2 regions of the Cryobacterium sp. TMT2-18-2 genome follow, and region 1 is predicted to be linked to the other one. Evidence: predicted binding sites of a transcription regulator. Region 1 holds the regulator's gene; the other holds the start of a gene.
What was found. Region 1 encodes HrcA, which represses chaperone genes, less so after heat shock. Its sites were predicted from a motif close to TTNGCACTCGNNNNNNNCGAGTGCNAA; they were not measured.
Positions count from the first base shown of each region.

Region 2: a site for HrcA is predicted at 1,219-1,245, ahead of groL (chaperonin GroEL). Genes of this name have one in related genera too.

Region 1 is NZ_SOFU01000010.1:44,678-52,068, reverse strand. It holds gene lepA (translation elongation factor 4) at 91-1,938, shown strand; gene E3O22_RS03045 (DUF1990 family protein) at 1,943-2,590, shown strand; gene hemW (radical SAM family heme chaperone HemW) at 2,595-3,821, shown strand; gene E3O22_RS03035 (DUF4870 domain-containing protein) at 3,824-4,201, opposite strand; gene E3O22_RS03030 (DUF4870 domain-containing protein) at 4,238-4,684, opposite strand; gene hrcA (heat-inducible transcriptional repressor HrcA) at 4,852-5,889, shown strand; gene dnaJ (molecular chaperone DnaJ) at 5,956-7,071, shown strand; gene E3O22_RS03015 (16S rRNA (uracil(1498)-N(3))-methyltransferase) at 7,078-7,391, shown strand, end outside.
Region 2 is NZ_SOFU01000036.1:206,106-213,496, reverse strand. It holds gene groL (chaperonin GroEL) at 1-1,174, opposite strand, end outside; gene E3O22_RS12155 (DUF3048 domain-containing protein) at 1,306-2,385, opposite strand; gene E3O22_RS12150 (cold-shock protein) at 2,476-2,679, opposite strand; gene E3O22_RS12145 (LytR C-terminal domain-containing protein) at 2,890-3,492, opposite strand; gene E3O22_RS12140 (DUF3263 domain-containing protein) at 3,556-3,867, opposite strand; gene msrB (peptide-methionine (R)-S-oxide reductase MsrB) at 4,059-4,460, shown strand; gene E3O22_RS12130 (nitroreductase family protein) at 4,464-5,042, shown strand; tRNA gene E3O22_RS12125 (tRNA-Thr) at 5,059-5,131, opposite strand; gene E3O22_RS12120 (thioredoxin domain-containing protein) at 5,205-6,119, opposite strand; gene E3O22_RS12115 (ABC transporter ATP-binding protein) at 6,372-7,391, shown strand, end outside.

The sequences.
Region 1 (7,391 bases):
GGGCGCGGCCCGTGCCCGAGCGCAAGCCTGGAACGATGCGGGGCAGCGGCGAAACCGGGACCCAGCCACCTATGGGAGAATTGCCAGACCATGTCACCGAGACCCCTCACGGCGCTTGAACCGGCCGCCACCCCGCCCGAGTTCATCCGCAACTTCTGCATCATCGCTCACATCGACCACGGCAAGTCCACGCTGGCCGACCGGATGCTGCAGATCACCGGCGTCGTCGACGACCGTTCGATGCGCGCCCAATACCTTGACCGGATGGACATCGAGCGCGAGCGCGGCATCACCATCAAAAGCCAGGCCGTGCGGATGCCGTGGGAACTCGACGGGCAGACCTACGCCCTGAACATGATCGACACCCCCGGCCACGTGGACTTCACCTACGAGGTGTCTCGCAGCCTGGCCGCGTGCGAGGGAGCAATCCTCCTCGTCGACGCCGCCCAAGGGATTGAGGCGCAGACCCTCGCCAACCTTTACCTTGCGCTGGAGAACGACCTCACCATCATCCCGGTGCTGAACAAGATCGACCTGCCGGCCGCCGACCCCGACAAGTACGCGAAGGAGCTCGCCAGCCTGATCGGTGGCAGTCCCGACGACGTGCTCCGGGTCTCCGGCAAGACCGGCGTCGGCGTCGCCGAACTCCTCGACCGCGCCACCCGCCTCATCCCTGCCCCGGTCGGCGACCCGGCCGCCCCGGCCCGCGCGATGATCTTCGACTCGGTCTACGACAGCTACCGCGGCGTCGTCACCTATGTGCGCATGATCGACGGCAAGCTGGGCCCGCGCGAGAAGATCCAGATGATGTCGACCCGTGCCACGCACGAGATCCTCGAGATCGGCGTCACCTCGCCCGAGCCCACCACCAGCAAGGGCCTCGGCGTCGGCGAGGTCGGCTACCTGATCACGGGCGTGAAGGATGTGCGCCAGTCGAAGGTCGGCGATACGGTGACCACCGCGCTCCGCCCCGCCACCGTCGCCCTGCCGGGCTACACCGAGCCGAAGCCCATGGTCTTCTCGGGCCTCTACCCGATCGACGGCAGCGACTACCCGGCCCTCCGCGAGGCCCTCGACAAGCTCAAGCTCTCCGACGCGTCCCTCGTGTACGAGCCCGAGACATCCGTCGCCCTCGGTTTCGGTTTCCGCTGTGGTTTCCTCGGGTTGCTGCACCTGGAAATCATCACCGAGCGGCTCGACCGGGAGTTCGGCCTCGACCTGATCACCACGGCGCCCAGCGTGATCTACGAGGTCACCACCGACGACAAGAAGTCCGTCACGGTCACCAACCCGAGCGAGTTCCCGAACGGCAAGATCGCCAAGGTCGAGGAGCCGATCGTGAAGGCGGCCATCCTCGCACCCAAGGACTACGTCGGCGTGATCATGGAACTCTGCCAGAGCCGCCGCGGCACCCTGCTCGGCATGGACTACCTCGGCGAAGACCGGGTCGAGATCCGCTACACGATGCCGCTCGGTGAGATCGTGTTCGACTTCTTCGACAATCTCAAGAGCCGCACCGCCGGCTACGGCTCGCTCGACTATGAACCCATCGGCTCTCAGGAGGCCGACCTGGTCAAGGTCGACATCCTGCTGCAGGGCGAACAGGTCGACGCGTTCAGCGCGATTGTGCACCGCGACAAGGCCTACGACTACGGCGTGCTGATGACGGGAAGGCTGCGCAAGCTCATCCCGCGCCAGCAGTTCGACGTGCCCATCCAGGCCGCGATCGGCGCCCGCATCATCGCCCGCGAGTCCATCAGTGCCATCCGCAAGGATGTTCTCGCCAAGTGCTACGGCGGCGACATCTCCCGCAAGCGCAAGCTGCTGGAGAAGCAGAAGGAGGGAAAGAAGCGCATGAAGATGGTCGGCCGGGTCGAGGTTCCCCAGGAGGCGTTCATCGCCGCCCTGTCCGGTGACGAGCCCCCGAAGAAGAAGTAGACGGATGCGCCGCGCCACCTTCACCGATACCGCCGTCACCTACGCGTCCATCGGCGGCACCCTCGCCCCGGACCTGCTCCGGTTCCCACCCAAGGGCTACCGGCCCCTCGAACGCACCGTGCGCCTCGGCAGCGGTGAGGAGCGCTTCCAGCTGGCCTCGAAGTCGCTGATGACCTGGGGCGTGCAGCGGGGGAGCGGGATGACCGTCACCGACCTGCTGGACGGCACCGGCCAGCAGTACACGGGACTCGTCTTCGACGCCGACGGCCAGGCCGCCCGCGACCAGAAGTCAGAGCTGGACGAGGCCGTCTTCGCCGCGGACGGCACGCCCTACATCGTCAACGGCATGTCCGCGCACCTAACGACCAAGTTAGGCCCCTTAACCATCGACGCCCCCGTGCGCGTGGTCTACGTGATCGACGAACCCGACCGCCTCGGCTTCGCCTACGGCACTATGGCCGGGCACCCGGCCAGCGGCGAGGAATCGTTCATCATCGACAGACGCGAGGACGACTCGGTCTGGCTCACCATCCGCGCCTTCTCCCGCCCCAGCACCTGGTTCTACCGGCTGGGCTGGCCGTTCGTGCGGCGGCAACAGGCAAAAATCACCGCACGGTACCTACGCGCGCTGCATCCGATCGGCGCGGTCTAACCGCATGGGCAGTGCCCTTCCCGTCGGCGACCCCGCGCCCCGCGACGGCCTGCTGCCGGCCTCGGCCGCCGTGGGAGCAGCCCAGCGCGATTTCGGCGTCTACCTGCACGTGCCGTTCTGCCGGGTCCGCTGCGGCTACTGCGACTTCAACACCTATACCGCCACCGAGTTGCGCGGCGCAAGCCAGCATGACTATGCCGGTCAGGCGATCACCGAGGTCCAGTCGGCCGGCCGGATCCTGACTCAGTCGGGCGTGCCGGCCCGCCAGGCGGCGACCGTCTTCTTCGGCGGCGGCACCCCCACCCTGCTCCCGGCCGACGACCTGGTGCGGATGCTGGAGGCCGTGCGCTCCACCTGGGGGATCGCACCCGGCGCCGAGGTGACCACCGAGGCGAACCCCGACTCCGTCGACGCCGCCTATCTCGGCCGCCTCGCCGGGTCCGGCTTCACCCGGGTGTCCTTCGGCATGCAGTCCGCGGTGCCGAGCGTCCTGGCCACCCTCGAGCGCACCCACGACCCCGAGCGGGTGCCGCTCGTGGTCCAGTGGGCGCGCGAGGCCGGCCTCGACGTGTCCCTCGACCTGATCTACGGCACACCGGGGGAGACCCTCAGCGATTGGCGCACCAGCCTCGAGCACGCCATCCGGCAGGCTCCCACCCACGTCAGCGCCTACTCGCTTATCGTTGAGGAGGGCACCAAGCTGGCCCGCCAGATCAAGCGCGGCGAACTGGCCCCTGTCGACGACGACGTTCAGGCCGAGTTCTACGAGCTGGCCGACGACCTACTGTCCTCGGCCGGCTACGGCTGGTACGAGGTCAGCAACTGGGCGACGGATGACGCGCACCGCTCGCGCCACAACCTCGCCTACTGGCGCAGCCAAGACTGGTGGGGTGTGGGGCCCGGAGCCCACAGCCACATCGGTGGGGTGCGCTGGTGGAACGTCAAGCATCCGTCGGCCTACGGGGATCGGATTCGCGCCGGCGACTCACCGGCCGCCGGGCGGGAGACCCTCGATGCGGCCACTCAGGAGGTGGAGCGGGTGCTCCTGCTGACCCGAATCCGCGAGGGCGTCGTCATCGACTCGCTCAGCCCGCTCGGGCGCCACGAGGTGGCCGGACTCATCTCCGACGAACTCATCGACGCGAAAGCCGCCCTCTGCGGTTCGATCGAACTGACCCTCAGAGGACGCCTACTGGCGGATGCCGTCGTACGCCGCCTGCTCGCCGACTGAACTCAGTTCACGAACTTGATCGACAGCGGATACGTGTAGTACTCCCCCCGGTTCGCGGCTAAAGCGGCCATGATGCCGAACACGACCATCAGAACGAAGGCAGCCAGGAGTACGAGGTAGCCGACGAGGATGATCGTCAGGGCGCCGCCGACCGCGTAGGCGATCAGGAGCGTGAGCTGGAAGTTCAGTGCGGTCGCAGTGTGCGCCCGGATGAACGGGCCGCGGTCCTTGAGCACGATGTAGCCGATCAGAGCCGGCACGAAATAGAACAGAATGCCGCCGACGTGCACGAGGGTGGCCCACAGTTTTTCGTCGGCCGGGTTCATCGGGGTGGGAGCCTGGTACGGGTTGGCGGGCGGCGGTGGGGTGGAATTGGTCATTGGTGCTCCTTCTAAAGAAAAACCGAGTGCGCCGGGCTACTTGATCAGGCGCACAGCGAACGGGTACCGGTAGTGGTGGCCGTCCTTCGCCTGGAGGTAGCCGAGCACCGAGAAGACAACACCGAGGATGTACAGCACCCAGGCGAGACCGCCGATGACGCCGCCGATGCCGAACGTGAGGAAGCCGATGACCGTCGCAAAAAAGTTGATCGCGAAATAGCCGATCAGAAGCGTGATCTGAAAGTTGATCGCTTCCTTCGCCTCGACGCTGGTCAGAGGTCCGCGGTCCTTGAACAGCAGCCACAGCACCAGGGACGGCACGAACATGAGGATCCCGCCCAGATGAGCGAGGGACGCCCACTGGCGGTCATCCGCCTGCGTCAGGGGTGCCGACGGTCCGGGGGCGGCAGGCTGGTAGGGCGGTTGCGGTGGCCGTTGGCCCTGGTACGGATCATCGGGTCCGGGACCAGTGAAATTACTCATGATCATGCCTTTCAGTGCACCGGGGAAGAGGTGCTACATGCCTAAGTTACTGCGCCCCAACATTGGGGAGCAATGGGTAAGCCCAGCCGGTCGCGGTATGATTGGCAGTCACATACCGCGAGTGCCAATCGGTGCTGCACTCGCGACGCTGGGAGGAGGCGAGCGCCATGGTGTCCGATCGCAGTCTCGAAGTCCTGCGTGTGATCGTTCAGGACTACGTCGCCTCCCGCGAACCCGTCGGTTCTAAATCTATCGTCGACCGGCATTCCTTCGGGGTGTCGGCGGCCACGATCCGCAACGACATGGCCCTGCTCGAAGAGGAAGAGTTGATCGCGGCTCCGCACACCTCGTCGGGCCGCATCCCCACCGACAAGGGCTACCGCCTGTTCGTCGACCACCTCGCCGATCTGCGCCCGCTCTCGGCGGCGCAGCGCCAAGCCATCGAGACGTTCCTCGGTCAGTCGGCCGACCTCGACGAGGTGCTGGCCCGCAGCGTGCGGCTGCTCTCGCAGCTCACCCATCAGGTCGCCCTGGTGCAGTATCCGTCGCTGTCCCGCGCGAAGGTGCGCCACATCGAACTGGTGCCCCTGTCCGAGACTCGCCTCCTGTCGGTTCTGATCACGGATGCCGGACGGGTCGAGCAACGCGTCGTCGACCTGCCCCGGCCACTGGCTGAACCCGTTCTGATCGACCTGCGCACCCGGTTGAATTCTGCCCTGGTCGGGCTCGGCATGAGCGAGGCCGCCAGCACCCTCACCGGCAGCTCCCTCACCGCCGGCTCCGGCCTCGGCCCGCTCGAGCAACAGGAGGCGGTGGATCTGATCACCGGCACCCTGCGCGACCAGGTCGGCGCGAACAGGCAGGACCGGCTCGTGATGGCCGGCGCCGCCAACCTCGTGCGCACTGAGGAAGACTTCACCGGCAGCATTTTCCCGGTGCTCGAGGCCATTGAGGAACAGGTCGTGCTTCTGCGGCTGTTCGGCGAGATGGCCTCCGACCAGCACGGCGTGTCCGTCAGTATCGGCCGGGAGAATGCCCCGTTCGGTCTGGCCGAGACGTCCGTTCTCACCAGCGGCTACTCCTCGCAGGGCGGCAACCTGGCGCGCCTCGGCGTGCTCGGCCCCACTCGGATGGACTACTCGAACAACATGGCGGCCGTCCGCGCGGTCGCCCGCTACCTTTCACGCCTTCTCGGCGAGAATTGACCAGTTCCCCTCGGCCCAGAAACCGGCGGGACACCACATTTCAGAACAGACCTAGGAGAGCCAGCTTTGGCTGACCATTACGAAGTACTCGGCGTCGCCCGCGACGCCTCGACCGACGAGATCAAGAAGGCCTACCGCAGGCTGGCCCGGCAGCTGCACCCCGACGTGAACCCGGGCGCGGATGCATCCGAGCGTTTCAAATCCGTCACGCACGCCTACGACGTGCTCAGCGACGTCAAGCAACGCGACAACTACGACCGTGGCGGCAACGGCCGCTCGGGCGGCGGAGCTGCCGGTTTCGACGGCAACTTCGGCAACTTCGGCGACATCTTCGAGACCTTCTTCGGCGGCGGGGGGTCCAGCCGCGGGCCTCGGTCGCGCCGAGAGCGCGGCCAGGACGCCCTGATCCGGGTCGACCTCGACCTCGATGAGATCATCTTCGGCACGCACCGGGAGCTCGAGGTCGACACGGCCATCATGTGCGCGACCTGCGACGGCACGTGCTGCCAGCCGGGCACCGCGCCCGTCACCTGCGACATCTGCCACGGCACCGGCACCATCCAGCGCGCCGTGCGGTCGCTGCTCGGCAATGTCATGACGAGCAGCCCCTGCGGTTCCTGCCGCGGCTACGGTACGATCATTGCCACTCCCTGCGTCACCTGCCAGGGCCAGGGCCGTGTGCGAGCGCGTCGCACGGTCCCCGTCGACATCCCGGCGGGGGTCGACACGGGCCTGCGCCTGCAGATGCCCGGCAGCGGCGAGGCCGGTCCGGCCGGCGGTCCCAACGGGGACCTCTACCTCGAGATGAAGGTGCGCCACCACGACGTGTTCAGCCGTGACGGCGACGACCTGCTCTGCACCCTCGAGGTGCCGATGACGGATGCCATCCTCGGCAGGTCCGCGACCGTCAAGGCGCTCGACGGCGACATCGAGGTCGAGCTTAGGCCGGGCACGCAGAGCGCCGAGATCATCACGGTCAAGGACCGCGGCGTCAGCCGCCTGCGCGGGAACGGACGGGGCGACCTGAAGGTCGTCGTGCACGTGGTCACGCCGACCCGTCTCGACCACAAGGAGCGGGAGCTGATTGAGGCCTTTGCGGCCCGCCACAAGGCGCCGGCTCCTGCCCTCAGCGCCTTCCAGCAGGGACTTTTCGCCAAGCTGCGCGATCGGTTTCGCGGCTAGGCGTCGATGGCACACTTCTTCATCGATGAGGCGCTCCACGTCGCCGAGTGCGTGCCGGGGGCGGTCGTCGGCATCGGCGGCGCGGAGGCCCGGCACGCGGTCACCGTCAGCCGGATGCGCCCGGGCGAGCACCTGCAGATCGGGAACGGGGCCGGGCTCATGCTGGCCGCCACCGTTGTTGACGCAGATGCGAGGCTGCTGACCCTGCGCGTCGAGACGGTGACCGTGAGCGCGCTGCTGACGCCGCGCATCCGTCTGGTCCAGGCTCTCGCCAAGGGAGACCGGGACGAACTGGCCGTGCAGGCGGCCACGGAGCTCGG
Region 2 (7,391 bases), on a different contig from region 1:
GCTTGCGCTCCTTGAGCTCAACCTCCGTCGCGGCGCCGGCCTTGATGACTGCGACTCCGCCGGCGAGCTTGGCGAGACGCTCCTGGAGCTTCTCGCGGTCGTAGTCGCTGTCGGTGTTTTCGATCTCGCTGCGGATCTGCTGGACGCGTCCGGCGATGGCTTCGGGGTCTCCGGCGCCTTCGACGATGGTGGTCTCGTCCTTGGTGATGACGATCTTGCGCGCGTTGCCGAGAAGGTCAAGCGTGACGTTCTCAAGCTTGAGACCGACCTCTTCGCTGATGACCTGTCCACCGGTGAGGATGGCGATGTCCTGCAGCTGGGCCTTGCGACGGTCACCGAAGCCGGGAGCCTTGACGGCGACCGACTTGAAGATTCCGCGGATCTTGTTCACCACGAGCGTGGCCAGGGCCTCGCCGTCGACGTCCTCGGCGATGATGAGGAGCTGCTTGCCGGTCTGGATGACCTTGTCCACGATGGGGAGCAGGTCCTTGATGTTGGAGACCTTGGAGTTAACGATCAGGATGTAGGGGTCTTCGAAGACCGCTTCCTGACGGTCGGGGTCGGTCACGAAGTAGGCGGACAGGAAGCCCTTGTCGAAGCGCATGCCCTCGGTGAGCTCGAGCTCGGTGCCGAGAGTGTTCGACTCCTCGACGGTGACAACACCCTCCTTGCCGACCTTGTCGATGGCCTCGGCGATGATCGCGCCGATTTCGGCGTCGCCGGCAGAGATCGATGCGGTGGCCGCGATCTCTTCCTTGGTCTCGACCTCTTTGGCGTTGGCGATCAGCTCGGCGATGACAGCAGCCGTGGCCTTCTCGATGCCGCGCTTGAGGCTGATCGGGTCTGCTCCGGCCGCGACGTTGCGCAGGCCCTCACGAACGAGCGCCTGAGCCAGGACGGTGGCGGTGGTGGTTCCGTCGCCCGCGACGTCATCGGTCTTCTTGGCGACCTCCTTGACGAGCTCGGCACCGATCTTCTCGTAGGGGTCGTCGAGTTCGATCTCCTTGGCGATGGAGACGCCGTCGTTGGTGATCGTGGGGGCACCCCACTTCTTTTCCAGCACCACGTTACGTCCGCGCGGGCCGAGGGTGACCTTGACAGTGTCAGCGAGGATGTTCAGGCCACGCTCAAGGCCGCGACGGGCCTCTTCGTTGAAAGCAATGATCTTTGCCATATGTGTTTCTCGTCCCTCCCGGACGTTACCAAAACGATGATGGGTTGGCACTCAAACAGAGAGAGTGCCAAGTCGATTCTGGCACTCTGGGGTCGAGAGTGCAAGTGAACGGCAGGGTGCTGCTGCTACGGCTACGGGACCAGCACGACCGTGCCTCGGTCCGACGGCACCAGCTCGATCCAGGTGTTACCGGCGGCGAGCCGAATCGTCACGCCGAAGTCATCGACAAGACGGATGGGGGCGGTTTGGTCGGCCTTGGACCAGACCGCATGCACGGACTTGCCGCCGGCCGACACCCAGGCTTCCCCCGAACCGATCATTGTCGTCGTGGGAACATCCCCGTAGGTGCCGTCGATCGCGACCCGCAGGACCAGGACGTTGGTCGCCCGCAGCTGCTCACCGGTGGCGTCGAGATCAGGGGCGCCCTCCTGCGAGCGCAGGTAGGCAGCACTGGCCGCATCCCACGTCCAGCCGGGCCAACGGGCGGTGGAGAAGGTGGAGTTGATCGCCGCGACAGGGGCGCCGTCGACGGCCGCGGACGATCCCTGCACGGTCGCGGAGTAGGCAAATTGCTGGTTCGGCGGCGGCACGGTGGCGTTCCGCGCGACGAGCGCTGAGGCCTGGAGGGTGACGTTGTGAGGGGCTTCCCGGTCATCCGAACGCGCGAAGAGACCGGTGTCGTCGGTATCGAAGGCGGCGCTGACGACATCCGTCGCGTCCATCAGGTCGATGAATTTCTGTTGGCCGCCGGAATAAGCCGCGATCCCGCCGAAGGGCGCGATGATGTCCGGGTCCATGGGTCGGATCGATCGCACCGGCCCGACGAGTTCGGGCACGTCGGAATGCCAGACCGCGACATAACGGGTCAGCCCGCCCTCGACCAGTTCTTCAAAGACGATGTCGGCGCGCTCGAGAGAGATCTGTGGCCTGGCCGCTTCGTGGTTGTCGATCTTCACCGAGAGGGCCGGGTTCTGGAGGCTCCCGGTCGGCACACTCGTGCCGCGCAATGGGGCGACCGCCGGGTCTGCGGCCGACTCGAAGGTGGAGTTCCAGGGCGTGCCGGTTGAGCTTGCCGACGGCTTCGGCGCGTCACTGGCGCATGCCGAGACCAGCAGAAGTGCCGGCAGAAGGACGACCCCGAGCATCCGGATGGACCGAATTCTCGGTGCCGCACTTCGTCGCTGCGCTTGAACCACTAGTTTCGCTGTCACGCCCCCAACCTAACGCGGCTGCACTGCCGCGCACACTCACCCCGGAGCGACCCGCCCCTTCGGTCGACCGCTGGGGCCTCCCCCGCTGGATCAGATCGGACGAACCGCTTCTGCCTGGGGCCCCTTTGCCCCTGTACCCAGTTCGAAGATGACGTGTTGTCCCTCTTCCAGAACCTTGTAGCCGTGCATATCGATGGCCGAGTAGTGGACGAAAACGTCCTGGCCACCTCCATCGACGGTGATGAAGCCGAAACCCTTTTCAGCGTTGAACCATTTGACGGTTCCGTTCGCCATGTGTAACTCCTTGTTGCTGAATTCGTCGACACGCGCCCGTTGGCCGTACCGGGCCTGGCGCAGGGATTGCGTCCATTGCATTCGCCCGATGGAATACGTCTCCTGCGAGAACGCCCGGGCAAACACGATGAAGGACCATTTCTCAATTTACGGAAGCTCCGGAAGAACGAAAGGGGGTTGACGCGCGAGCGCCCGACGTATAAGCGACGGCTATTCGGCCGGCTCGTAGTCGGCGCCGACGACAACGGTCAGGTCCGCCGCGGAATCGGCGAAATCGCTTGAGAGCAGCACCTCCGAGCCGGGCAGTGACTCCGCGACTCCGCGGGCCGCTCCCTCCAGGGCCGCGTCGGCGTAGTAGACCGTCGTGGTCTGCACATCCTCCGTGCTCGCGTTGTCCAACTCTTCGATCGTCCAGCCCTCCGCCTCGAGGACATCGCCAACGGACCGGGCGATCCCCTCACCAGCGGTCCCGTTCAAAACGGTCACGGTCGAGTCAGGGTCCACGGTCGCGGCCGGCGTCGGCACCGACTCCGACGCCGACGCCGACGCCGACGCCGGAGTGTCACTCGGAGTGGCGCTCGGCTCGGCCGCGCTGTCAGTACTCGTCGCGGTGCCCGGCAACTCGAAGTTCAGGTTGTTGTTCAGGACGGCCAGGCCGACGACTCCGCTGCCGACCAGCAGCACGGTTGCACCGAGAGACCACCACACCGCAACCCAGCCGCGCCCTTTCTTGCCGGGCGCGCGGTGGGCCCCCACCCGCTCCAGGGAATGCGGGAGGTGGTCGAAGCGGTCTTTCGCGTAGGAGTTCGGCATCGTGAGGCTGGTCAGATCCTTAGTGGGCGGTGATGAGACACGGGCAGGGTGCGGGTCAGGGAGTCAATCGGTGGACTGTAGCGACCGGCTCTCCCGCGCCTGCGACCGGGCGTCGCGCATCCGCTGCAGGCGTTTCACCAGCATCGGGTCGTGGGCCAGGGCCAGCGGCGAGTCGATCACAGCGCCCAGTAGTTGATAGTACCGGGCGGCCGAGAGGGCGAACTCGGCCCGGATCGCCTGTTCCTTGGCACCGGCGTGCTGCCACCCCTGCCGCTCGAAGGCGAGGATCGACCGGTCGCGGGCGGACAGGCCTGCCGGGGAGGAGGACTCCGAGGCAGGCTCCGCGGGAGTCGACGAACCGGGAGTTCCGTCCACGTGCCACCTCCCTCGATCTCTGCAATCCTATTTGTCGATGCCTGCGTACTCGCTGGGCCGTTGTGCCGTGCTGTCCACGGTGGAAAAACCTGCCTGCCTCCCGATCGAGGAATACCGCCGCGGTCTGGCGAGTTTAGTGTTGGTACGGACAGATTTCGGCCTCTCCGGGGTCGAGCAGGAAGGAATGGAACATGGACTACGAGGTCGAGAAGTCGGATGCGCAGTGGCGCGCTGAGCTGAGCCCCGAGCAGTACGCCGTACTTCGCGGCGCCGCCACCGAGCGGGCGTGGGCCGGCGAGCTCCTCGATGAGGGCCGCTCCGGGATTTACACCTGCGGGGCTTGCAATGCCGAGCTGTTCAAGAGCGGCACGAAGTTCGACTCCGGTTGCGGCTGGCCGAGCTTCTACGAATCGGTGCGTCCCGAGGCCGTTGAACTCCTCGAAGACCGAACCCTCGGGGTTGTGCGCACCGAGGTGCGCTGTGCGAAGTGCGGCTCGCACCTGGGCCACGTCTTCGACGACGGATTCGGAACGCCCACCGGCGACCGGTACTGCATGAACTCCATCTCGCTCAATTTCAAGCCGGTCGAGTAAGCGTTGTCCGACCTCCTCGATACGGTCGGTCATCGACGCTCCCACTCCAAGGTCACCGGGCAGGTGCCGAGCCATGCGGAACTGCTGCCTGTGGTGGCTGCCGCGGCCCGTGTCGCCGACCATGGCGCTCTGCGCCCGTGGCGGCTGATCGAGTTGCGCGGTGACGCGCGGCGTCGCCTGGGCGAGGCCATGGTCGAGGCCGCCGGGCTGAACGGCACCGAAGCCGCCAGGCTCGCCGCTAAGCCGCTGCGCGCCGAACTTCTGATCGCCGTGGTCGCGAGCCGTCGCGAAAGCGACACGGTGGCGGTCTGGGAACAGGACGCCGTCGCGGCGGGTGTCGCCCACATGCTGAGCCTTCTCCTCGCCGCCCAGGGCTGGGGCGTCATGTGGCGTTCCGGCGCCCTGGCCCGCACGCAGCCGGTGAACGACGCCCACGGCCTCGCGGCCGCGGAAGAATTGCTCGGTTGGCTGTACGTCGGGGGCATTCCGGCCGATGCAAAACCGGGCGTGCGCTCACCGATCGATCCGACAAATTTTCTCAGCGCCCTCGAGGACACCGTCACCGAGAAAACCACGATCTGAAGCGATGAAAGTAGAGGGCCGGCCACGGGACTTGAACCCGTAACCCCCACTTTACAAGAGTGGTGCGCTACCAATTGCGCCAGGCCGGCATGAGGCGATCGACGCCTCGACTCACCATCCTAAATGACGAACCCGTGCTGCGCCGCCATCAAAGCGGGGCGCCTACCCGGCCGGTGCCGGCTCGGGGGTTGGCGTCGAAGTGGAGTAGGTCGCGCCGGCCGCCTGTAGCACGAAGGCGGCGAACTCCCTCGGGTCGTCGAGTGCGCCGACGTACTGCTTTCCGTTGACGAGCACGGTGGGTGTGCCGGTGATGGCCTCGACCTCGGTGTTCGGCAACGGACCGGACAGAGCCCGGTCCGTGGATGCGATGACCCACGATTTGAAGGTCGTGTCGTCAATGCACTCGTTGATCTGCGACACCCGGTCGCTCACGCCGGCGTCCTTCACGAGGCCCTTGATGGCCGCGTCGTCGTGACCGGCGGTGCCCTCCTTGGGCTGTTCCTGGAACAGGATGGCGTTGAAGTCGTAGAAGTTTGCGGGGGCGTAATTGGCCACACATGCGGCGGCGTTTGCAGCCCGAAGCGAGTATTTCGTGCCGGAGGACTTGTGGGTCAGGATCGAAACCGGGTGGATCTCCACGGTCGCGGCACCCGACGTGACCCACTGGCTGATCTGGTCACTGTTGGCGGCCTCAAACTCGCTGCAGAACGGGCAGAGGTAGTCGGCGTAGACGCGGATGTCAGCCACCGTGCCGGTCGCATCCGGCTTGGACGGTATCGGCTTGGCCTCGGGCTGGAGCGCGGAGGTCGTGACCGGGGTCATCCCCTCGGAGATCAGCACGCCGTCACTGGCCATGTTCGCCGGACCGGGGCCGATGGGGGGAATCGAGTTGATGATGACCACGGCGATGACCGCGGCAATGGCGACGCCGGCGGCGGCGATTCCGCCGCGCAGGGCGACCCGGTAACGGCGGTCCTTTTTCTTCTGCTCCTCGCGGATCCGCTTGGCCTTGGTGCGCACCGCGTCACGTCGCTGATTCTTAGAAGGACGGCCGTCGCCCGATCCGCCAATAGTCATGAATGCTCGCTCCGAGTAGTTAGTGCAGAGGCAAGCCATTTGCGAATGCCTCCCAAATAGTAGGTCCCCTTTCTGGGAAACGGCCAGACGGGGCCTGCGGGCGGGCTCCGCCGCAGAATTCCCGCCGTCGCCGCGATCCCCCGACATGACATACTGAGGAAGTTGACCTGTCGCACATGACGCGTGGCAGGCGTAGTAACCCATCACAACGGATCGTCCGGCACGTACCTGCCGGTGAAGGAGAAATCAACCATGGCTTCAGTCACGTTCGACAAGGCGACCCGCCTCTATCCGGGTTCCTCTATTCCCGCCGTTGACAAGCTCGACCTGTCGGTTGCCGACGGCGAGTTTCTCGTGCTGGTCGGCCCGTCCGGCTGCGGCAAGTCCACGTCCCTGCGCATGCTCGCCGGCCTCGAAGAAGTCAACGAAGGCAACATCTTCATCGGTGAGCGCAACGTGACGGATGTCCCGCCGAAAGACCGCGACATCGCCATGGTCTTCCAGAACTACGCTCTGTACCCCCACATGACGGTCGCCGAGAACATGGGCTTCGCGCTCAAGATCGCCGGAGTCAACAAGGATGAGCGCGCCGCCCGCGTTCTCGAGGCCGCCAAGCTGCTCGACCTCGAGCCGTACCTGAGCCGCAAGCCGAAAGCTCTCTCCGGTGGCCAGCGTCAGCGCGTCGCCATGGGCCGGGCCATCGTGCGTCAGCCCCAGGTGTTCCTGATGGACGAGCCTCTGTCGAACCTCGACGCCAAGCTGCGCGTGCAGACCCGCACCCAGATCGCTTCGCTCCAGCGCCGCCTCGGCGTCACGACGGTCTACGTGACCCACGACCAGACCGAAGCCCTCACCATGGGCGACCGCATCGCAGTCCTCAAGGATGGCGTGCTCCAGCAGGTCGGCACGCCTCGCGACCTGTATTCGAAGCCGAACAACGTCTTCGTTGCCGGCTTCATCGGCAGCCCGGCCATGAACCTGTTCCTGGCCGACACCGTCGACGGCGGCGTCAGGTTCGGCACCGCCACGATTCCCGTGCCCCGCGAGACCCTGGCCGGCTCCACCGGCACGAAGGTCACGATCGGCGTTCGCCCCGAGGACATCCACCTGTCCACCACGCATGGCGAGGGCCTCGAAGTTGCCGTCGACCTGGTCGAGGAGCTTGGCGCCGACGGTTACCTCTACGGCCACTCCACGGTCGAGGGCAAGCGCACCGATATCGTCGCTCGCGTCGATGGTCGTTCGCACCCGTCCGCCGGCGACACCGTTTAC